DNA from 3 places in the Rhodococcus sp. NPDC056960 genome. Region 3 is predicted to be linked to each of the others. Evidence: riboswitches for the same ligand, from Rfam matches in the RefSeq annotation. Region 3 holds a riboswitch; each other region holds the start of a gene.

Region 1 (7,236 bases), 270 kb from region 3:
GACGCTTCCGGACCGAAGACCACGAGCACCGACAGCGGGGCCTCGGGCGCCGACAAGGACGTGATGTCCGATCCCGCCGAGGACGACAAGGGTTCGGGCGCCGACTGGAGCGACGAAGGTGGCGCGACCCCGGAGGGACCCGCCACCGACACCGACACGAACACAGACGACTAGGTCACCAGGGGATCTGCCCCAGGACCACACCGATCACCAGCATCGACAGCGACACCACCGCCGCGCGCCACAGCACCTTCTTGTGATGGTCCGCCAGCGGAACACCCGCGAGGGTCACGAGCAGGAGGATGGCCGGAACGAGGGGGCTCTGCATGTGAAACGTCTGGCCGGTGATGGAGGCGCGGGCCATCTCGACCGGCTCGATGCCGTACGTGGACGCCGTCTCGGCGAGCACGGGCATCACGCCGAAGTAGAAGGCGTCGTTGCTCATGAAGAACGTGAACGGCAGGCTCAGGATGCCGGTGATGACGGCCAGGTGCGGTCCGAGTGCGGACGGAATGATCTCCAGCAGCCATTGCGCCATGGCCTCGACCATTCCGGTGCCCTGGAACACGCCGGTGAGAACGGCTGCGGCGAACACCATCGCGACCACCGAGACGATGCTCGACGAGTGCCGGGTGATCGCTTCCTGCTGTTCCTTGACCCGCGGGAAGTTCACCGTCAGCGCGATGGCGGCGGCCACCATGAACAGCACCGGAATCGGCAGGACGTCCATCACGAGCACGACGAGCAGCGACACCGTCACGAGCGCGTTGAACCACAACAGCTTCGGTCGCAGCGTGGGCCGCTCGGGGTCGAGACCGTCGACGAATCCTTCGCCGCCGTCCGAGCCGGCGTCGCCGGAACCGCTACCGGTGCGGGGTGCGTCGCCGTTGCCGCCGGAGCCGGTCGCGGCCCGGCGGAGGCTGGAGCCGGCGGAGACGAGGAGGCGCTCGTCGGTGAGTTCGAGCGTGCCGATGCGACGGCGTTCGCTGTAACCGAGCTGGATGGCGAACAGCAGCACGACGACCAGTCCGACCACCAGTGAGGGGATCATCGGGACGAACACGTCGGACGGCGAGATGCCCAGCGCCGAGGCGGCCCGGACCGTCGGTCCGCCCCAGGGAACGATGTTCATCGCGCCGTTCGCCAGGCCGGCGACCACCGTGAGCACCACGGGGCTGACCTTCAGCTTCATGTACAGCGGCAGCAGCGCAGACGTCACGATGATGAACGTCGTCGACCCGTCACCGTCCAGCGACACCACCATCGCGAGCACCGCGGTGCCGACGACGAGTCGCATCGGGTCGTTGCGGACGAGCCGGAGGATCAGTTTCACCAGCGGATCGAACAGGCCGACGTCGATCATGATCCCGAAGAAGATGATCGCGAAGAACAGCAGCGCGGCGGTCGGCGCCAGCGACTTGATCCCGTCGGTGATCATGTCGCCGATGCCGAGACCCGCCCCGGCCGCGATACCGAATGCGACCGGGACGGCGATCAACCCGACCACGGGAGTGGCCCGTTTGGACATGATCAAGAACATGAACACGGCCACCATCAGAAAGCCGAGTGCTACCAGCATTGCCACTCCTCGTCCGAACTCGAGTCGCGATGTGATCGCGATTACAGCAAGTGTCGGGGAGAAGGGCGCTCACAGTCACTGTTGCGTACGTAGAGAAGGTTGTGTTCTTTGTGGTGGCAACTATCGCTGACCCCGGAGATGGTCACGCAGGGTCGCTGTCTCATACTGCGCGCGGAACAGCCCCCGCTTCTGCAGGACCGGGATCACCTCGTCGACGAACTCGTCGAGGCTGCTGGGGTAGAGCGGCGGCATCAGATTGAACCCGTCGGCCCCGTCGTGGCGGAACCACATCTCGATCTCGTCGGCGATCGACTCCGGGGTGCCGATCATGGTGCAGTGCCCGCCGCCTGCCGCCAACGTGCCGAGCAGCGACTGGACGGTGGGACGGTCCTTCTCGATGATTCGCAGGATCGTGTCGTATCGACCCTGCGGTCCGGTGAACTCCGACAGCGGCGCCAGCGCGGGAACGGGTGCGTCCAATTCCCAGGCGCTGCAGTCCTGCTGGACGAACATCGACAGCTGCGCCAGCGACTGCTCGACCGGGAGGAGCGCGTCGAGTTCCGCCTTCTTGCGGTGCGCTTCCTCGGTGGTCGAGCCCACGTAGGTCACGAGGCCGGGCATCACCGTCACCGCATCCGCGTCACGGCCCGCCACGCGGATGCGGCGTTTCACGTCGGCGTAGTAGTTCTGAGCGGCCGGGAGGTCGTAGGCGACGGCGTAGATGCCCTCGGCGCACCGGGCGGCCAGGTCGCGACCCTGATCGGATGCGCCCGCCTGGAACAGCACCGGACGTCCCTGCGGAGAGTGCGGCACGGTCAGCGGGCCGTCCACCAGGAAATGCTTGCCCCGATGTTCGACCGGACGCACCTTCGCCGGATCCGCGAAGGCGCCCTCCCGGTCGAGCACCAGCGCGTCGGGCTCCCACGAATCCCACAGCGCGAGTGCCACATCGACGAATTCCGCGGCACGCGAATAGCGCTCGTCGTGTGGCGGCATCTCCTCGAGTCCGTGATTGCGCGCCTCGGCGTCGAACATCGACGTCACCACGTTCCAGCCGGCGCGGCCGCCGCTGATGTGGTCGAGCGACGCCAGCATCCTGGCGGCGTGGAACGGGGTGTAGAACGTCGTGGACACCGTCGTCACCAGCCCGACCCGCTCGGTGGCCCGCGCCATCGCGGACAGCGCGGTGAGCGGTTCGAGGAACCACATGCCCCCGGTCGCGGGGTCGCGCACCGAATGTCCGTCGGCGAAGAACACCGCGTCGAGGCAGCCCCGCTCCGCGGTCTGCGCCAGTTCCTCGTAGTAGGTGATGTCGCAGAGACGCTCCACCTGCGAGGCGGGATGCCGCCACGCGGCGCCGTGGTGGCCGCAGCTGTAGAGGAAGGCGTTGAAGTGCAGTTGCCTCGTGTCGCTCATGTCAGTCCTTGACCAGTCCGCCGTCGACGACGAGGTTCTGGCCGGTCACCGCGCGCGACCACGGGGACGCGAAGAACAGCACCGCGTCGGCGAACTCTTCCGGGGTGGTGACCCGCTGCAGCGGCGTGCTCGAAGCGATGAGGTCGAACACCTCGTCGGGAGTGGCGGCACTCGCGTCGGTGGTGCGGAGCAGCCCGCCCGAGACCATGTTGACGGTGATGCCGTCGGGACCGAGGTCGGCGGCGAGGGTACGGGTCAGCGACAGCGCCGCGGCCTTGGCGGCCGTGTAGTCGTGGTACGGGACGACGGGGTTCTGGAACAGGTTGGTCCCGATGTTCACGATCCGGCCGAACCCGAGCGAACGCATGCCCGGCAGTGCGGCCTGCGTGGTGTGCAGGGTCGCCTTCACGCTGCCGCGCAACTGCGCGTCGAACGCATCCCACGTGATGACGTCCGCCCTGTCGCGTGCGTCGCCGTTGAAGGAGAAGTCGGCGAGCGCGTTGTTGATCACCGTGGTCACCGGTGAGCCGAAGTGCGCCTCGGCCGCGGCGAACAGCGCGGCGACCTGTCCGGCATCCGTGACGTCGGCCCGGAGCGCGACCGTACGGTCCGCGCCAAGGGAAGCGGCGAGCTCCTCGGCCGCCTCCCGGCTGTTGCGGTAGTTCACGATCACCCGCGCGTTCTGCTCCGCGAACGACCGCACGAGGGCGGCGCCGAGGCCCCGTCCACCACCGGTCACCAGGACGATCTGCTTGTCGAGCTGCATGCTGTCACCTTCCGTTCGGTCGGCGACGAGATATTCGGAGCGGCGCGTACGGCCGTCTCCGCGACATCCCTTCGCCGGCATTACCCAGTTCAGGTTCGACGGGTGTGTTCTCAGCCGCCCGGCTCTCGCCGGGCAGCACCCCGTGTCACTGGCGAACAGTGTATGCCCAGTCACCACTCCGGCCATTATGGTTGTGCACAACCTAGTTGTGTGCAACTATTTGGTGGTGACCGACAACCTCGCCCTCGACCGCCAGGTGTGCTTTGCCTTGTACTCGGCATCGCGGGCCATGACGGCGAGATACCGGTCGATGCTCGACTCGCTGGGAGTGACCTACCCGCAGTACCTCGTGCTGCTGGTGCTCTGGGAACAGGACGGCCGCGGAGTGCGTGAGATCTGCGATGCCCTGGACCTCGACACCGGCACGCTGTCGCCACTGCTCAAGCGCCTCGACGCCCTGGGCCTGGTCGAACGCCGCCGCTCGTCGGCCGACGAGCGCCGTGTCGGGATCCACCTCACCGAGAAGGGTGCCGGTCTCCGCGCCGCAGCGGAGGACATTCCCGCGCAGCTCGCCCACTCGACGGGAATGGACGTCGACGAACTCGTCGCCCTCCGCGACACCCTGTCGAGGCTCACCGAATCGCTCCACAGTTTCCCCACCCGTACAGGAGAGAAGTAACCATGAAGATCGTGTACACCGCCGAAGCCCTCGCCACCGGAGAAGGCCGCAACGGCCACGCGCGCACGTCGGACGGCCGGCTCGACGTGAACCTGGCCATCCCCACCGAGATGGGTGGGTCCGGCGACGGCACCAACCCCGAGCAGCTGTTCGCCGCCGGATACGCCGCCTGCTTCCACTCCGCACTCCAGTTGGTCGGCCGTCAGGCGAAGGCGAACGTCGCCGACTCGGCCGTCGGTGCCCGCGTCGGCATCGGCTCCACGGACGGCGGCGGATTCGGGCTCGCCGTCACCCTCGAGGTCTCCCTGCCCCACCTGCCCCGCGCGGAAGCGCTCGAGCTGACCGAGAAGGCGCACCAGGTGTGCCCGTATTCCAACGCCACCCGCGGCAACATCGACGTCACCCTCGAGGTCACCGAAGACTGACACCTGCGCGGGCGTCGGGTCACCCGAACTTGTACTCGACGCCCGTCAGGTTCTCCGACAGGGACCACAGCGCACCGGCGGTCTGCTCGTCCCGCGACTTCTTGTTGGAGCCCACCACTTTCGGATGGCCGCGCTGCTCGAACAGTCCGTCCGGCCCGATGTAACTTCCGCCGATCACGTCGGGAGCGGTCGCGGCGTACAGCATCGGCAGCGCCCCCATCTCCGCGGACTGCGCGAAGATCCGGTTACCGACCGCCAACAGTTTGTCCTGCACGGACTCGGTGTGCGCCTGCAGATTGGTCGAGGCGTACCCCGGATGCGCGGCGACCGCCTTGACGGGTGATTTCGCTGCGGCGAGCCTGCGCTGCAATTCGTACGTGAACAGCAGATTCGCGAGCTTCGACTGCCCGTATGCGCTCCAGCGGTTGTATTTGCGGTGTTCCCAGTTGAGGTCGTCGAGGTGGATCGTTCCCGCCTGATGCACCGCACTCGACATCGTGGCGACCCGATCGGTGATCTTGCCGAGCAGCAGCCCGGTCAACGCGAAGTGCCCGAGATGGTTCGTGCCGATCTGCATTTCGAAGCCGTCGGCGGTCGTGCGCTGCGGCACGGCCATCACGCCGGCGTTGTTCACCAGCACGTCGACGGCATCGATGCCCGCCGCGAACTCCCGCACGGAGGCGAGATCGGAGAGATCGAGACGGCGCACCTCGGCGTTGTCACCGATCGACCGCGCGACCACCTCTCCCTTGTGGGTATTGCGACAGGCCAGGACGACGTGCGCCCCCGCCTGCCCGAGTGCCCGCGCCGCCACCTCCCCCAGACCGCTGTTGGCGCCCGTGACGACGAACGTGCGGCCACTCTGATCGACGATGTCCGAAGCTGTCCACTTGGTCATGATTTCAACCCTACGGATGCCGGGGCGCGGCGTGAACCCGTCACCACGCCCGCCTTCCGACCAGCGGCAGATTGAGGAAACTCGGCCGGTCCGGCGACAACGCGACGTGCTGCGGTTTCAGCCCGCTGTCGGCCAGCATCGGTCCGAGCGGCAGATACCGGGGAATGCTCCCCGCGTACACGTCGACGCGCAGTCGGTGGCCCGGTTGGAGCATCGCGTCGGTCGGCACGAAGTTGATGTCCACCGGCGTCACCTCGCCCGGCACCAACGGCTGCCGCGACTCCACCGTCAGGTAGTGGTGGGGTTCGGAGTAGTCGCCGTTCGCCGACTTCGTGCTCTTCGAATCGTCCACGGCCCGCATGGAAGCGGTGAGGGCGCCGTTGGTGAGCGGCGTCGACGTGCCGTCGGGCGCGACGTCGTTCAGCGTCACCGCCCAGAACCCGTCGGGGGCGTCGAGCACGGTCTCGAGATGCAGATTGACCGGACCCGACAACTCCGTCGGCTGCGCGACGGGTGCGCTGGTAAACGTGAGCCCCTCGGCCTCGTCGAACCGGGAATCCTTGCTGCACACCGATCCGAGGACGACGGCCGCGCCCGCGGTGCCCTGCACACCGTCGCGGGAGCAGAGCCCGCGAAGCCCGGGTGCGACCGTGAGTTGCGTTGCATCACCGGGTTTCGCCGACACCAGGCTGCCGTCGTGCACGGCGTGCCCCGCGGTGCCGCTGGGAGCGCCCGACAGGTACATCCGCTGGTAGTCGACCCCGGCGCGCGGGAACTGATCGGTGGTGGTCCAGCCGTTGCCCTGCTGATACAGCGTCACCGGGCCGTACCCGTCGATGCCGTTGTCGATTCCCTTCAGCCACTTGTCGAACCACGCGCGTTCGAGGACGTCGAGCCGCGGCGGCGCGTCCTGCTCACCGAAACCGCCCCCGAACGAGATGTGGTAGGCGTCGCTCATGATCAGTTGCTTCTCGCCCGCGGGCAGCGGGATGTCGTTGTAGACGCGCGGCTCACTGTTCGCGAAGATGTCGTGCCAGGCGCCGTAGAGCATGGTCGGCACCCGGATGTTCCCCGCCTGCGCCTTGCGCTCCTCGTAGAACTGGCCGTCCTGCGCCACCCGCAGCGTGCCGGGGTCGAGATCGCCGATCTTCGTCGCCGTCATGGCCTCGATCAGTGCGGGGAACAGTGTCAGCGGATCCCGCAACCGATCCTGGAGCCATTGCTGATCGAAGCGGCCCTGCGCGAGGGCCTGGACGTCGGGGACGAACTTGAGACCGTTGACCAGCGTCAACCACAGCGGCATGAAGCCCACCCCGAGGCCGCCGCCGGTTCCGACGATGTCGCGGAGCAGGTCGTTGCCCGGTTCGGTCGGGAAGATCGCCTTCAGCGCAGGCGGCTGGTGTCCCGCGGCCTGCAGCGAGTTGATGCCCGAATACGACACCCCCGCCATCCCGACCGTGCCGTCGGACCATC
Region 2 (7,236 bases), on a different contig from region 3:
CGGCGAGCATGGCGAACGCGGTGCTCTTCCCGCACCCGCTGGGGCCGATCACCGACACGAACTCGCCGGGTTCGACGGTGAACGAGATGTCGTCGAGGACGGGCCGGATGCCGCCGCGCACCGGGAATCCCTTGGAAATACCGGACAGTGCGACGCGCGCGGTCTCACTCATGCCGGGCCCTCTCGTTCTTGATCCAGGGGGCGACGACGCGTTCGACCGCGAACGTGAGCAGATACAGGCTGAGGCTGATCACGGCCGTCACGAGGACGGCGGCCAGCACGAGATCGGTGCGGAAGGAGTTCTTCTGCGTCGCCATGTAGATGCCGAGACCGGACGTCGCACCGACGTATTCGGCGAACACGGCACCCACCACGGCATACGTGATGCCGATCCGCAGGGCGGTGAAGAACCGGGGGATCGCCGACGGGAGCCGAACGTAGCGGAATTCCTGCCACCGCGAGGCGCCCATGCTGCGCAGCAGCGCACCCGCCTCCCGGTCGGCCGCGGCGAAACCCTCGATCAGGCCGATCGTCATCGGGAAGAACGTGGCGAGGGCGATCACCAGTATCTTCGGCAGCAGCCCGAAACCGAACCAGATGATCATCAGCGGCGCGATCGCGATGATCGGCAGCGTCTGCGACACCACGAACAGCGGAACGAACGCGCGCCGCAGCCACGGCGAGAAGTCCACGAGCACCGCGAGCGCCCAGGCGCAGAGCAGGGACACCGCGAAGCCGATCAGGGTCACCTGCAGCGTCGCGGACGCGTGACCGGAGATGGCGTCCCGCGCCCGCCAACCCTGCTGGACGACGCGCAGCGGAGACGGCAGCACCTGCGGCCGGATACCGCTGACCGTCACGTACGCCTGCCAGGCAATGAGTAGCAGCGCCACGACCACGACCGCGGGCACCGTCCGTCGCAGCAGCGAGGACGTGCCCGGGGCCGTGGTGCCGAGACTCGTGTCAGGGCTGAGCGAGGTACTCATTGGTGAAATACGTCGACCAGTCGGGTTCCGTGGTCAGCGGTGCCCCGTCGGGGCCGGTGAGCAGGCCGTGCTGGAACAGGAAGCCGGAGTATCCCGCCCACTTCTCGGCCGTCTGGGTTCCGACCTTGCCGGAACTGTCCTTCATGTATTCGGACGACAACATCTGCTGGCTCTCCTTGACGAGGGACTCGTCCGGAAAGGCGCCGGGGTTCGCATCGATCAGTATCTGCGCCGCCTGATCAGGCTGGTCGGCGGCGAACTGGTAGCCGCGTTGCAGCGCCTGGACGAACTTGCGGGCCTGCTCGGGATGATCGGCCATCCACTGTTCGTTGCCCTCGATGACCAGTGCGTAGGCGTCGGGGAAGCCGTAGTCGGTGTAGTGGAAGTAGCGCATCGGCGTGCCCTGGTGCTCGGCCTCGATGCCTTCCCAGCCGAAGAACGACACGGTGAAGTCGGCGGTGCCGGAGTAGACGGCCTCGTACGCCGACGTGCCGAGCGTGACGGTGGTGAATTCGCCCTTGCCGCCGTCGTTCCGGATGATCTGCTTCAGCGTCTCCTCGCCGTCCGGGTCCGCGAAACCGGCATAGATCTTGCCGTCCAGATCCCGGGGGCGGGTGATGTCGGCGCGATCCGCCTTCACCGCGATGCCGGTCGCCCAGTGTTGCAGCGGGGCCAGGACCGACGTGGTCTGCGCGCCCGCCGCCTTCGAGAACGTCGCAGAACTCTGGAAGCTCACCCCGAACTCGGCGTTCCCGGCATCGACCAGAGTGTCGGGGGAGGTGTCGTTGTACGGCAGTACCTGCACGTCGAGTCCGGCGTCCGCGAAATAGCCCTGCTGCTGCGCGACGAACAGACCGGTGTGGTTGGTGTTCGGGGTCCAGTCGAGTGCGAACCGGATGGTGTCGTCCGACTGCGAGTCACCGGCGCAGCCGGTGAGCATCGACAGGGCGGAGACGAGGATGACGGCTGCCGTGGCAGCGCGCTTGGTGCGAGAGAAGAGTGTCACGACGCCGGCCATTCCTGCTTGTTGAGTGCGGTGTCCCAGAACATGAGTTCGTAGCGGCTGGCGATCACGAACGCCTCCACCATCTCCTCACGCTGGGCATCGGTCGCGGCCTCGGCGGCGGCGTCCACCAACTCGCGGGCCCGGGCGACGGCGGCGTGGAACTCCTCCGCGTCGTACGTGGTCACCCACTGGGCGTACGGGTGCGACGGGTCGGCGGAGAGCACGTCACGGGCGCTCGCCGCGAGCCGGCGTCCCACGTCCGCGTAGATCCAGAAGCAGGGCAGCACCGCGGCCGCGGCCACCGCGTACGGTTCCGTGGCTGCCACGGCGGTCAGGTACGAGATGTACCCGAGGCAGGCCTGCGAATGCTGCGGATCCGCGTCCGACGCGGGGAGCCGTCCGCTGGTCAGCAGATTCTGGTGCAGGGTGGCCTCGACCGTGGCGGCCTCGGCTGCCGAACCCGCCCAGAAACCCGCCTCGACGGGACCCGGTGCATGCGCGGCCACCAGCGACAGCGCCTTCGCGTACCCGGTCAGGTACAGGAAATCCTGCTCGATGTACGTGCGGAACACGTCCAGCGGCAGCGTCCCGTCACCGAGGCGGCGCAGGAACTCGAGTTCGTCGATCGCTTCGCGCAGCACCTTCGTCCGGTCCCACAAGTGGTCCGTGAATCGGGCGTGCTGGCCGGCGCCGGCAGCGTCTTGGACAGAGCTATTCACAACGTTGACATCCCTTCGTCAGCATTACCTGAGCAGGTTCCCGGGTGTGTTCTCAGCCCCGCCCGTGCGGAGCACCCCGTGTCAGAACAAGCCGACCCTAGCACCGCCCGTGTCCGGGAAGGAAAGGCCCTGCCTGCTCATCGTTGGTAGTTTGGCCAGAGATTCCCGGTACGCGCTGCGTGAGGAGATTCGTCCGTGGATGTCGAGAAGTCCGGCGACACGCTCGTCGTCCGTGCCCGGGACGGCGAGTTGCGCGGCTACCCCGAGGGCGACGTCTACGCATGGAAGGGCATCCCGTTCGCCGCGGCCCCCGTCGGCGATCTGCGGTTCCGCGCGCCGGTCCCGCCCGCGCCGTGGGAGGGTGTGCGCGACTGCGTCGACTTCGGCCCGATGGCGCCGCAGGGGCACAGCACCGCCGTCCCGATCGACGCCGGACTCGAGATCGACGAGGACTGCCTGTCGGTGAACGTGTGGGCGCCGCGACCCGACGGCACGCCCAGGCCGGTGATGGTGTGGATCCACGGCGGCGCGTACTGCCTGGGAACCGCGGCGCAGGGCATCTACAACGGGCGCATCCTGTCCACCCTCGGGGATGTCGTGCTGGTCTCGTTCAACTACCGGGTGGGGGCGCTCGGATTCCTCGACCTGTCGTCGTTCTCGACCGCCGGCCGGGTGTTCGAGACCAACTGCGGGCTGCGCGATCAGGTCGCGGCCCTCGAATGGGTGCGCGAGAACATCGCCTCGTTCGGCGGCGACCCGGACGAGGTGACGGTGTTCGGGGAGTCGTCCGGGGCCGGGTCGATCACCACGCTGATGACGTGTCCGAGCGCGGAAGGGCTGTTCCACCGCGCGATCGCGCAGAGCCCACCCGCCACGTCCGTCTACGGAGGTGAGCGGGCCGCCACCGTCGGGAAACAGTTCCTCGACATCCTCGACGTGGCGCCCGGGCAGATCGACACGCTGCTGCGCCTGCCGTACCGCACGATCATCGAGGCCAGCGACACCCTCGTCAACGAGGTGCCCGTCAAGATCCCCGGCACACTGGCGATGGCGCCCGTGGTGGACCGTGACTTCCTGCCGCGCTACCCGGTGGCCGCATTCCAGAAGGGCTACTCCCACCGCATCCCCCTCATCATCGGTTCCAACAAGGACGAGTCGTCGATCTTCAAATTCATGAAATCGCCTCTGCTGCCGGTCACGTCGGATTCGGTGCAGGAGATGCTGCGGGCGATCGCGACGGATCACCCCGAACTGCCCGCCGCCCGGCTCGCCGACATCCTGTCGGTGTACCCGGACCGCGGGAAACCGAAGGGCGCACTCGCGATGTCCCGGGACGCCGCGTTCCGGATGCCCGCGCTGTGGGTCGCCGACGCGCACAGCCGCCACTCACCGACGTGGATGTACCGGTTCGATCAGGCCACGCCGATGCTCAAGGCCGCACGCATCGGAGCGGGGCACGCCACCGAACTCCCGTACGTGTTCGGCAATTTCGACACCCTCAACATCGACCCGACGTTCTGGCTCGGCGGCCGCAAGACGGCGCTCGAGGTGTCGGGCCGGATCCAGCGCCGCTGGCTCGCGTTCGCCCGGCACGGCGTCCCCGCCGCACTCGACGGGTCCAAGCACTGGGCGCCCTACGACGAGGAGAACCGCTCCACCCTGCTGATCGACGGCGCGGACACCCTCGTGCAGGACCCGGACCACGAGATGCGGATCGCCTGGGGCAACGACGTCATGGGCTTCAATTGACCGGCACCTTTGCGTCCAACTCCTTCAGCACGGGCAACCCGAAGCACGCCAGCCCGATGATCAGCACCGGGATCGCGAGCACGAAGAACGTCGGCTGTATCCCCCATTTGTCGAGGAGCGGGCCGGCCAGCAAGTACCCCAGCGGTCCGGCGGCGTACGCGGTGGACGTCATGACTCCGGTGACTCGTCCGCGCATGTGCTCCGGGCTGCGAGTCTGCATGGCGTAGTTGGCGATCGGGCCGACCGGACCGAAGACCAGACCCTGCAGCAGGGCCAGCGCCAGGATCGCCCACAGCGGCGGCAGGAACGCCATCGCGACCATCGCCGCGCCCAGCACCGTCACCGCCACCAGCATCAGCATCCGGCGCGACACGAACGGCGCGAGCGGCCCGTACGCGAGCGCACCCACCACGCCGCCGATGCTCAGCGCCATGAGGACGGAACCCAATTGCGCGGGCTTGTCCAACTCGGTGAAGTACACCGGGAACACCACCGATTCGACGGGCATGTACAGCGCCACCACCGCCATGTCCACGAGCGCGATGGTGCGCAGAAGACGGTTGTGCCACACGAACTTCAGGCCCTCGAGCGTGCCGTGCCAGATGGACGTCGGGCGCGTGGCAAGGTCCGGTCTGCCGGCGTTCTCGAGACGGAGGAACGCGATCGTCGCGACGGACAGTACGAACCCGGCGGCGGCGACCCACAATGTGTTCACCGCCCCCACGGTGGCGATCAGGACGCCGCCGATCCCCGGCCCGACCAGATACGCCACGTTGTAATTGGCCTCGTAGAGGCTGTTCATCCGGTCGAGTGACCACCCCGCGGACGCCGTGGCGGCGGGCAGCATCGACTCCCTGGCCGCGATTCCGGCCGGATCGAACGCGGCGCCGATCGCGGCGAGAACGGCGATCACCGTGACGGTGAGACCCGTCGTAATCGCGATGACCGGGATGGCCGCGACGGACAGGGCCGACAGGCAGTCGGAGATCAGGGACGTGCGGCGTCGGCCGAACAGGTCGACGAACGTGCCCGCGAACAGGCTCGACAGCAACAACGGGAGGGTGGCCGCGCCCGCGACGATCGCGGCGTCGGACGCGCGACCGGTCTGCTCGAGCACGAGCCACGGCAGCACGACGATGACGATGCCGTTGCCCGTGGACGAGAACAGGGTCGCGACGTTCAGGAGGATCAGGGGCCCGAACCGACGAGTCACAGCCGTCTCGGTGGCGGTCACGGCAAGGGTCCTCTGGTCGGCTCGATCGGTGGTCCCTCGACGCTAACAGCGAGGTCGGGGCGACCGCGAGCGAATTTCGGCCGCTACTGGTTGCGTTGCAGGGTCAGCTCGGCGAGGGTGCGGGCGCCCACACACGGGTCGCCGGTGCCCGACCGCTGCTGCACCCACCACGTGATGACGCCGGAGTAGGCGGCCGTGATCCCGCACGTCGCGGAGTCACCCGGTCGCCGGGCGCTGAACGCCGACGTGCCCGCGATCGTCGTGGCCTCCACCTGGTACCCCAGCTGTTCCGCCACACCCCGCTCCCGCTGCAACGAGTTGTTCTCGAACCAGCCGAACGTCACGTCGATCGACCCGGCGGCGGACGACACCGTCCACATGCACACCGCACCGTAGAAGTACTGGTCGATGCCGTCGCCGCCGAGCGTCTCGGCGATCTTGTCGTTGGGGACGGCGTCGCACTCGCGCAGGAGCTTGTCGAACTGCGGCGAGCCGCCGTCTCCGGAGGCGGACGCGCCCTCCGGCAGGGCGGTGCCGGTGACCGACGTGCCGCAGCCGGCCAGCAGCATCGCCGACGCCAACGCGGCGGCGAGCCGGCGACCTGCCGTCATTTGGCCTTCTCCAACGTGAGCTCACCGAGCGCGGTCGGCGCCGCGCACGGGTCGGCGGGTGTGGCGCCGCTGCCGTAGCGGACGAGCCAGTGCACGAAGTCGGAACCCGTCGCGAGCGCGACCTCGCAGAAGCCGACGTTCTGCGACGAGAATCCGCGGTGCCCGGCGATCTCGAGGTCGTGGACCTCGTGACCGATGCCCTTGGCCACCGACCGCTCCCGGTCGATGGGGCTGCCGCGGTACCAGGTGAACATCACGTACCGCTCGGGGCCCGCTTCCCACCGGCACTTGATGCCGTTGCGCGACACCGGAGCGAGCCCGGAGATGCCCGCCCGCTCGTACACCTCGGCGTCGGTCAGCGAGCCGCATTCACCCACGAACGCGCCGGGCTGCGGGGCCACCGAGGTGGCCGGCGCGGACGCCGCCGGATCCGTCGAACCGCTGCCGGAACCGCAGCCGGCGAGGGCGACCGCCGCCGCGATCAGACACGTCGCGCGGACGGCAGGGCGGACCGGATCAGACGAGCTCCGCATAGCTCGGATTCTCGGCGATGTACTTCTCCACGTACGAGCACGACGGGATCACGGCGAGCCCGCTGGTCTTCGTGTCGTCGAGAGCGGCCTTCACCACCACGGCGGCCAGCCCCTGCCCGCGGAACTGCGGGTACGTGACGGTGTGGTGGAAGTCGCGGGCACCGTTCCGCTCGAAGTAGTCGGCGTATCCGGCCAGCTGACCGTCGAGGTAGACCTCGAACCGGGATTCCGACACGTCGTGCTCCACCGTGGCCGCCACAGATCGCTCCTCTGCTCGTGTGGCGTGCGCGCTGTCCCGCGCACGCTGTCACTCGCAGATTACCGTCAGTCCGCGAGGTTGGTACGCAGCAGCATGACGTTGTAGTCCGACCAGGTGGTGGCCAGGAAATACAGATCGG
Region 3 (7,236 bases):
GTCGAAGTCACGATCGCCGGACCTCAGTGCCTCCGTCCCGACATCGAACTTGTGGAACTCGAACTCCGGGGTCTGGACGTCGAAACCCTTGTCTTCCAGGATCTGTGCGACGTAGTCGACGCTGGCGTCGTACCCGGCGGTCCCGGCCGCGCGGTTGCCGTTGTGGTCGTTCGCGATCGTCTGCAGCTGCTGCAGGTGCCCCACCACTCCGGACTCTGTGACCGAGGCCGCGAGAGCGTCCGCGTCGAGCGGCGGCGCATCGGGTTCACTCGTCGACGAGCATCCGGCCAGCACGAGAGAACCGGCCACGCCGACTGTGAAGACTCCCCGTAGTCGCATGTCGGGAGCCTAACGTAGAAGCACCTGTGGGCCGGCGCGAATGGATTTCGCACCGGCCCACAAGCTCCCGCCCCGCCGTCACCCTCAGCCAGGCCTCCCGACGATCACCTGGCGGAGGAGCAGGGCGAAAGTACTGTATCGGGTGTCAGGCGTCGCGCTTGTTCACGACCACCAGACCGGCCCCGAAGATCACGAAGACGAACACCGCGAAGTACACGAGGCTGCCCCACGGACCCCAGTGGAATTCGACTCCCTGCTGCGCCCCCAGGAAGTTGTTGGCGTTGAGGAAGGGCAGGAACGGCATGACCTTCGTGCCGAACGAGCCGAACAGGTTGAACAGGCTCTCGATCAGCAGCGGCCACAGCAGCAGCAGGGCGATCGCGCCCGCCGACTGGCGCAGCAGCGTACCGACGCCGACGGCGAGCACCACGCACAGGAACGCGTAGATCGGGACGCCGTAGATCGACCGCCACGCGTCGTCACCCGACAGCGTGAGGGCGGCTCCCGCCTCGTCGCCGGCGGTCGCCTTCGCGATGGCGTACGCGCCGAACGTGAGAACGAACGTCAGCACGGCACCGAATGCGCCGATCAGACCGGCCTTCGCGATCAGGACGGACGCCCGGTTCGGGATGGCCTGGAACGTGGTGCGGATGACCCCGAAGCGGTATTCGCTGGTCACGGCCAGTGCGGCGAGGATCATCAGGACCAGCACGCCGAACCCGGACACACCGCCGACGGCGTCCGCCATCTGCGGCAGGAACGGGTCGAAGTCGGGTCGCTTACCGTCCGCGATCTGGTTGTTGAAGGAGTTGATGCTGGCCTTCGCGCTCAGCCCGATGACCGCCGCGAGACCGAGGCCCAGCACGATGATGATGACAGTGCACCACCACGGCGACCTAGTCGACGTGATCTTGATCCGTTCGGCATTGAGAACAGCCATTACAGTGCACCCCTCATCACATCTTCGACGCCCTCTGCGTGGTACTGCACGTCGTCTCCGGTCAACTTCATGAAGGCGTCCTCGAGCGATCCCCGCTGAGATGCCAACTCGTGCAGAACGATGCCCTGCGCACCGGCGATCGCGCCGACGGCGTCCGTACTCGAATCCACCACGACGAGCGCCTGCTGTCCGTCGGATCCGTCCTCGCGGACGGTGAGACCCGTGGACGTGAGCGCACTGCGCAGTGCGTCCAGCTGCGGACTGCGCACGCGCACAGTCGATTCCGAGGACTTGCTGACGAACTCGGAAACGGTGGTGTCGGCGATCAGGCGCCCACGCCCGATGACCACCAGATGTTCTGCGGTGAGCGCCATCTCGGACAGCAGGTGGCTCGACACCAGCACGGTGCGACCCTCTGCGGCGAGACGCTGCATGAACTTGCGGATCCAGACGATGCCTTCCGGGTCGAGTCCGTTGACCGGCTCGTCGAACAGCAGCACCTTCGGGTCGCCGAGCAGCGTGGCGGCCAGACCCAGTCGCTGAGACATGCCGAGCGAGAACCCGCCGGCCTTCTTGCCCGCCACCTCGGTCAGCCCGACGAGGTGCAGCACCTCGTCGACCCGGCTCTTGGGCAGCGAATTGGACGCCGCCATCCACTGCAGATGGGCGCGGGCGGACCGGTTGGGGTGCACCCACTTCGCGTCGAGCAGGGCCCCCACCGTCCGCAGCGGCTGCACCAGGTCGCTGTACGGTTTGCCGTCGATCAGCGCGCTGCCCGCCGTGGGACGGTCCAGCCCGAGGATCATGCGCATGGTCGTCGATTTGCCTGCACCGTTCGGGCCGAGGAAGCCGGTGACCATACCCGGCTTCACGGTGAACGTCAGGTTGTCCACCGCCTTCGTCGCACCGAAGGTCTTTGTCAGTCCCCTCACTTCAATCATGATGAGAAGGATGCCGGAACCTGCGGCCGGCGCGCATCGGCCGCAGGTCTACTCCCGACTCGTCCCCTGGTACCGGTCGGACCCTGAGCGGGACCCCGACGGAACCCCGAGAACTACGACGACGCCTGCGCCCAGAATCGCTTGGGGATGCGGCCGGCGTGCCGTGCCTCGTACCCGGCGACCACGGCTCCGCGCATCGCGGACGCCATGAGCGCCGGATCCTTAGCCCTGGTCACGGCCGTAGCCAGCAGCACCGCGTCGCAGCCGAGTTCCATCGCGAGGGTCGCGTCGCTGGCGGTCCCGATGCCGGCGTCGAGGATGACGGGCACCCCGGCACCCTCCACGATCATCTGGATGTTGTGCGGATTCGCGATGCCGAGTCCGGTGCCGATCGGCGAGCCCAGCGGCATCACGGCGACACACCCGACGTCCTCGAGCCTGCGGGCCAGCACCGGATCGTCGGTGGTGTACGGCAGGACGACGAAGCCGTCGTCGACCAGTTGCTCTGCCGCGCTGACCAACTCGATGGCGTCGGGCATCAGGGTGCGTTCGTCCGCGATGACCTCGAGCTTCACCCAGTCGGTCTCGAGCGCCTCGCGGGCGAGTTGCGCCGTCAGCACCGCCTCGGCCGCGCCGCGGCACCCCGCGGTATTGGGCAGCGGCGCGATGTCGAGCCTGCGCAGCAGGTCCAGCACGCCGGTGCCGCCCGCGGCGTCAACCCGGCGCATCGCGACCGTGGTCAGCTCGGTGCCGGACGCCACGAGGGCCTCCTCGAGCACGGTGAGGTTGGCGGCGCCGCCGGTGCCCATGATCAATCGAGACCCGAACGTCCGTCCCGCGATGGTGAGGCCCTTCTGCAGGCCGGGAGTCGCGTCAGCCACCCTGCACCGCCGTGAGGATCTCGATCTCCCAGCCTCGGACCACCAGTTCGTCCCACCGGGCGCGCGGGAACACCGCGCCGTTCACCGCCACCGCGATGCCCTTGGACGGCAGGTTCAGCACCTCCAGCAGCCCGGCGACGGTCAGCGGTTCCGCGAACTCGTGGTCCTCGCCGTTGACACTGATGCCGATCGGCACCACTACTTGCTGCTCACTCATCTCTTACCTCGCTACCTTCTCGAAACGTTCGGGGTCGGCGGCTTTCGCCTCGACCAGTGCCGAGCCCTCCAACAGTGCCACCGTCGCGTCGGCGGTCACCGGGGTGAGCAGGATGCCGTTGCGGCCGTGCCCCGTCGCCACCACCACACGATCGGACACCCGGCCGATCAGAGGCAAATTGTCCGGGGTCATCGGGCGCAGACCCGCCGCGGTCTCGCGCAGTTCGTACTCGCCGATCGCGGGCATCAGCGCCTCGGCATCCGCGATCAGGTCGCGGACACCGGCCACCGTGACCTGTGTGTCGTTGCCCGATTCGTACTGGGTGGCTCCGACGACGATGCCGTCGGCGCGCGGCACCAGGTACGCGGGCCGGCCGTGGACGCTGCCGCGGATGGTGCGTCCCGGCGCGGGGGTCACCCCGGGACGGGCCCGCAACCGCAGGATCTCGCCCTTCACCGGCCGGACCGGAAGTCCCGGCCACAGGGCCGGCGACGCGATGCCGGCGGTGACCACGATCTGGTCCGTGTCGAGCCCGTCGAGGCTCTGCACGGCCTCACCGATCAGCTCCACTCCCGCGTCGACGGCACAGCGCCGCAACGCCTGCAGCAGCAGCCTGTTGTCGACAGCCAGTTCGTCGACGGCCAAGAGCCCCAGCCGGACTCCGCGGCCCAGCATCGGTTCGAGGGCCCGGACCTCGGCGCGGTTCAGGATCTGCAGGTCCCGCCCCTGCTCACCCACCCATTCCGCGATGGTCCGCAGGTCCTCGGCGTCCGCACCGTCCAGGGCGACGGTGAGCGAACTCTCCGACGTGAACAGGTCGACCCCGGCCCCGGCCTCGAGTTCCTTCCCGAATTCGGGCCACCGGTCGAGCGATGCGCTCCCCAGTTCGAGGACGCTCTCCTCACCGGGCCAGCCCTCGGACAACGGGGCGAGCATTCCGCCCGCCACCCAGGACGCTCCCGAACCGATCGACGGGTCGTACAGCTTCACCGACCAGCCGTTGCGGGCTGCGCGCCACGCAATGGACAGGCCGATCACTCCGCCTCCGACGACGGATACCGATCTCGCCATGAACTCCACCTCACTTCCTGCGCCGGCATGATCCGGGTCAGGTATGACGGTCGGGCTCGGCGTGAGCCCCTCTCAGCCCCACGTTCCCCGGGACTCCCGTGTTGCACTTTCACCGTAGAGGCTACCGTCATGCCGTGACCACCACGCACCACAGCAACCTCACCGACCGTCGGCGCCGCCTCGGAGCGGCGCGCTTGTACCTGTGCACCGACGCCAGGCGCGAGAAGGGCGACCTGGCGCAGTTCGCCGAAGCCGCGCTGTCCGGTGGCGTCGACATCATCCAGCTCCGGGACAAGGGCTCGGCCGGCGAGAAGAAGTTCGGCACGATGGACGCCCGGGACGAACTCGCGGCGCTGTCGGTGCTCGCGGCCGCGGCCAGGCGGCACGGTGCGCTGCTCGCGGTGAACGACCGCGCCGACATGGCGCTGGCGGCCGGGGCGGACGTGCTGCACCTCGGTCAGGGTGACCTGCCCGTTCCGTACGCGCGGACCGTCGTCGGTTCCGACGTGCTGATCGGCCGATCCACCCACAGCCGCGCGCAGGCCAGCCTCGCGGCCATCGAGGACGGCGTCGACTATTTCTGCACCGGGCCGGTGTGGGCCACGCCCACCAAGCCCGGCCGGACCGCGTCGGGCATCGATCTGGTGCGTTCGACCGCCGACTCGGCGACCAACCGCCCGTGGTTCGCGATCGGCGGCATCGACGAGGCCCGCGTTCCGGAGATCCTCGCCGCCGGGGCGACCCGCATCGTGGTCGTGCGCGCGATCACCGAGGCCCGCGACCCGCAGGCCGCCGCACGCTCGCTGTCGGCCCTCCTGCAGCAGAACGCCTAGTTACGGCTGATCCAGCCAGCCCAGCACCGTCGCCGGCGTCAGGACCACGACGGTGGCCGGCAATTGTTCGACCAGGTCGGGGTCGGTGGCGACGACCGCGGTGACCGTGCCCAGCGTGGTGCCGTGGCCGACCGGTTCGGTGAGCAGCCCGACCGTGTCCGCCGACTCGAGCACCTCGATGCGCGGCAGCCACCCGTACGTGCCGTCGGGCAGGCGCACCGTGCGGGGCAGCGCCTTCGACAGCTGCGGCAACGCACCGCGCTCCCCCAGCACGTCGTGCCTCGCGAGCAGCAGTCGCATCTCGGTGGTGCGCAGTCGCGGCCATCCCGCTTCGAATCCGGGGTGCAGGGGCAGGCCGGCGACGTCGGTCTCCCGTACCCAGCGGAGTTCGGTGCTCTCCCCGTTCGGAACGGTCGGCAGCGGGCGCTCGGCGTCGGCGATCACCGTGGTGTAACTCCAGCCGCTCGCCACCTCCATGGTGACGACCTCGGTGCGGACGCGGATGGCCGCGCTGTCGATGCCTGCTTCCTCGTGCGCCTCACGGACCGCGGCGTGGGTGGTGGTCTCGTGACTGTCCCGGGCACCGCCGGGCAACGCCCACGTCCCGCCCTGGTGGCTCCACGCAGCCCGGTGCTGCAGCAGCACGGCCGGCGTCTCGTCCGGCAGCGGCGCACGCAGCAACAACCCGGCCGCACCGTGCTTGCCCCAATGACGACTGCCGTCCGGCCCGGTTGCCCAGCCGTCACCGTCACCACGCATCGACTACCCCTGTCCGACCTGATGGGTCACCCTGCAGTTCCCTCACACTAACGGTTTCTCCCGGAACTGCCCGTCGGCAGCCGGGAACCGACTGCTGCTTATATGCTCCCCACCAAGGTGCGGCCGTGACACGGGAGGGGTGCGAGGTGGTTCTGCGTGAGGCGCCGTCGATCGAACCCACCGGCAGCCGCGCACTGTCTGCCGCCGCGGACGACGACGTCGACCCCGCGGTGGCGCGCCGCAAGGAACTGCGCGCGTTCCTCGCATCGACTCCGGCCAAACTCACCGCACTCGGCGCCCTCCTGGTCCTGCTCACCCTCCTCGCCGGATTCGTGGCCGCATCCACCGTCAACGGCCGGGAAGCCACGCTCGACACCGTCCTCGCCGAGACGGAACCGCTGTCGTTCTCGGCGCAGAACCTGTACAGCGCCCTGTCGGTGGCAGATGCCGCGGCCACGACGGCGTTCATCTCCGGCGGTCTCGAACCGCCCGAACTGCGGGACACGTATTCGCAGGCGATCGGCACCGCGTCCGCCGACCTCGTGTACGCGTCGGGCGGACTCGCCGCGAGCGACGTCGACAGCCGGCGTCTGCTCGCCTCCATCTCCAGCGACCTCAGTGTCTACTCGGGTCTCGTCGAGACCGCGCGGGCCAACAATCGCGTCGGTAATCCGGTCGGCGCCGCCTATCTCAGCGAGGCTTCCACGCTGATGCAGACGAGCATGCTGCCGATGGCGCAGGAGTTGCACGCCCTGCAGGAATCCGACGTCGCGGACACCCAGCGGGACTATTCGCGGCCGCCCTGGTTCGCGCTGATCCTGGTGCTGATCGCGCTCGTCGCACTGATCGTCGTCCAGGTCGTGCTCGCTAGACTCAGCCGGCGGACATTCAATCTCGGGCTGATGCTGGCGTCCGCGTGCACCGCGATCCTCCTGGTCTGGATGCTGGTGGCCGGGCTCGTCTCCTCCGTCGACACCAATCGCGCACTCACCCAGGGTGCGCGCCCGATGCACGAGTTGACCGCGGCGCGCATCCTCGCCCAGCAGGCGCGCACCGAGGAGACGCTGAAACTGGTCCGCCGCGATTCGAACGGTGACTACGACGCCGTCTTCGAGGACAAGTCCAGCCGGCTCGACGCCGTCCTGGCGAACTACCCGAAGGACGCCGGAACGGTCGGTCGCGACGAGGTGGCCCGGGCCCAGCAGGCGTGGACCGACTGGTCCTCGGCGCACGACCGGATGAACGAGATCCTCGC

What was found. Region 3 has a riboswitch for thiamine pyrophosphate ahead of thiO (glycine oxidase ThiO). Riboswitches for the same ligand answer to the same signal wherever they lie in the genome.
Region 1: linked by a shared signal. The riboswitch ahead of ACFTWF_RS05755 (3-oxoacyl-ACP reductase) and the one ahead of thiO (glycine oxidase ThiO) in region 3 are both predicted to bind thiamine pyrophosphate.
Region 2: linked by a shared signal. The riboswitch ahead of ACFTWF_RS17645 (TenA family protein) and the one ahead of thiO (glycine oxidase ThiO) in region 3 are both predicted to bind thiamine pyrophosphate.

The regions. Positions count from the first base shown of each region.
Region 1 is NZ_JBHURF010000003.1:113,201-120,436, reverse strand. Features, by position in the region: gene ACFTWF_RS05770 (hypothetical protein) at 1-174, shown strand, start outside; gene ACFTWF_RS05765 (CitMHS family transporter) at 176-1,579, opposite strand; gene ACFTWF_RS05760 (LLM class flavin-dependent oxidoreductase) at 1,700-2,995, opposite strand; gene ACFTWF_RS05755 (3-oxoacyl-ACP reductase) at 2,997-3,761, opposite strand; TPP riboswitch at 3,811-3,914, opposite strand; gene ACFTWF_RS05750 (MarR family winged helix-turn-helix transcriptional regulator) at 3,988-4,440, shown strand; gene ACFTWF_RS05745 (organic hydroperoxide resistance protein) at 4,443-4,865, shown strand; gene ACFTWF_RS05740 (oxidoreductase) at 4,885-5,763, opposite strand; gene ACFTWF_RS05735 (CocE/NonD family hydrolase) at 5,804-7,236, opposite strand, start outside.
Region 2 is NZ_JBHURF010000010.1:122,363-129,598, reverse strand. Features, by position in the region: gene ACFTWF_RS17660 (ABC transporter ATP-binding protein) at 1-172, opposite strand, end outside; gene ACFTWF_RS17655 (ABC transporter permease) at 165-986, opposite strand; gene ACFTWF_RS17650 (ABC transporter substrate-binding protein) at 964-2,004, opposite strand; gene ACFTWF_RS17645 (TenA family protein) at 1,989-2,711, opposite strand; TPP riboswitch at 2,705-2,800, opposite strand; gene ACFTWF_RS17640 (carboxylesterase/lipase family protein) at 2,907-4,460, shown strand; gene ACFTWF_RS17635 (MFS transporter) at 4,453-5,694, opposite strand; gene ACFTWF_RS17630 (DUF3558 domain-containing protein) at 5,778-6,305, opposite strand; gene ACFTWF_RS17625 (DUF3558 domain-containing protein) at 6,302-6,838, opposite strand; gene ACFTWF_RS17620 (GNAT family N-acetyltransferase) at 6,822-7,097, opposite strand; gene ACFTWF_RS17615 (DUF4185 domain-containing protein) at 7,163-7,236, opposite strand, start outside.
Region 3 is NZ_JBHURF010000003.1:383,500-390,735, reverse strand. Features, by position in the region: gene ACFTWF_RS06975 (M20/M25/M40 family metallo-hydrolase) at 1-339, opposite strand, end outside; gene ACFTWF_RS06970 (ABC transporter permease) at 485-1,279, opposite strand; gene ACFTWF_RS06965 (ABC transporter ATP-binding protein) at 1,279-2,220, opposite strand; gene ACFTWF_RS06960 (thiazole synthase) at 2,334-3,101, opposite strand; gene thiS (sulfur carrier protein ThiS) at 3,094-3,318, opposite strand; gene thiO (glycine oxidase ThiO) at 3,322-4,389, opposite strand; TPP riboswitch at 4,387-4,499, opposite strand; gene thiE (thiamine phosphate synthase) at 4,524-5,222, shown strand; gene ACFTWF_RS06940 (NUDIX domain-containing protein) at 5,223-5,981, opposite strand; gene ACFTWF_RS06935 (hypothetical protein) at 6,107-7,236, shown strand, end outside.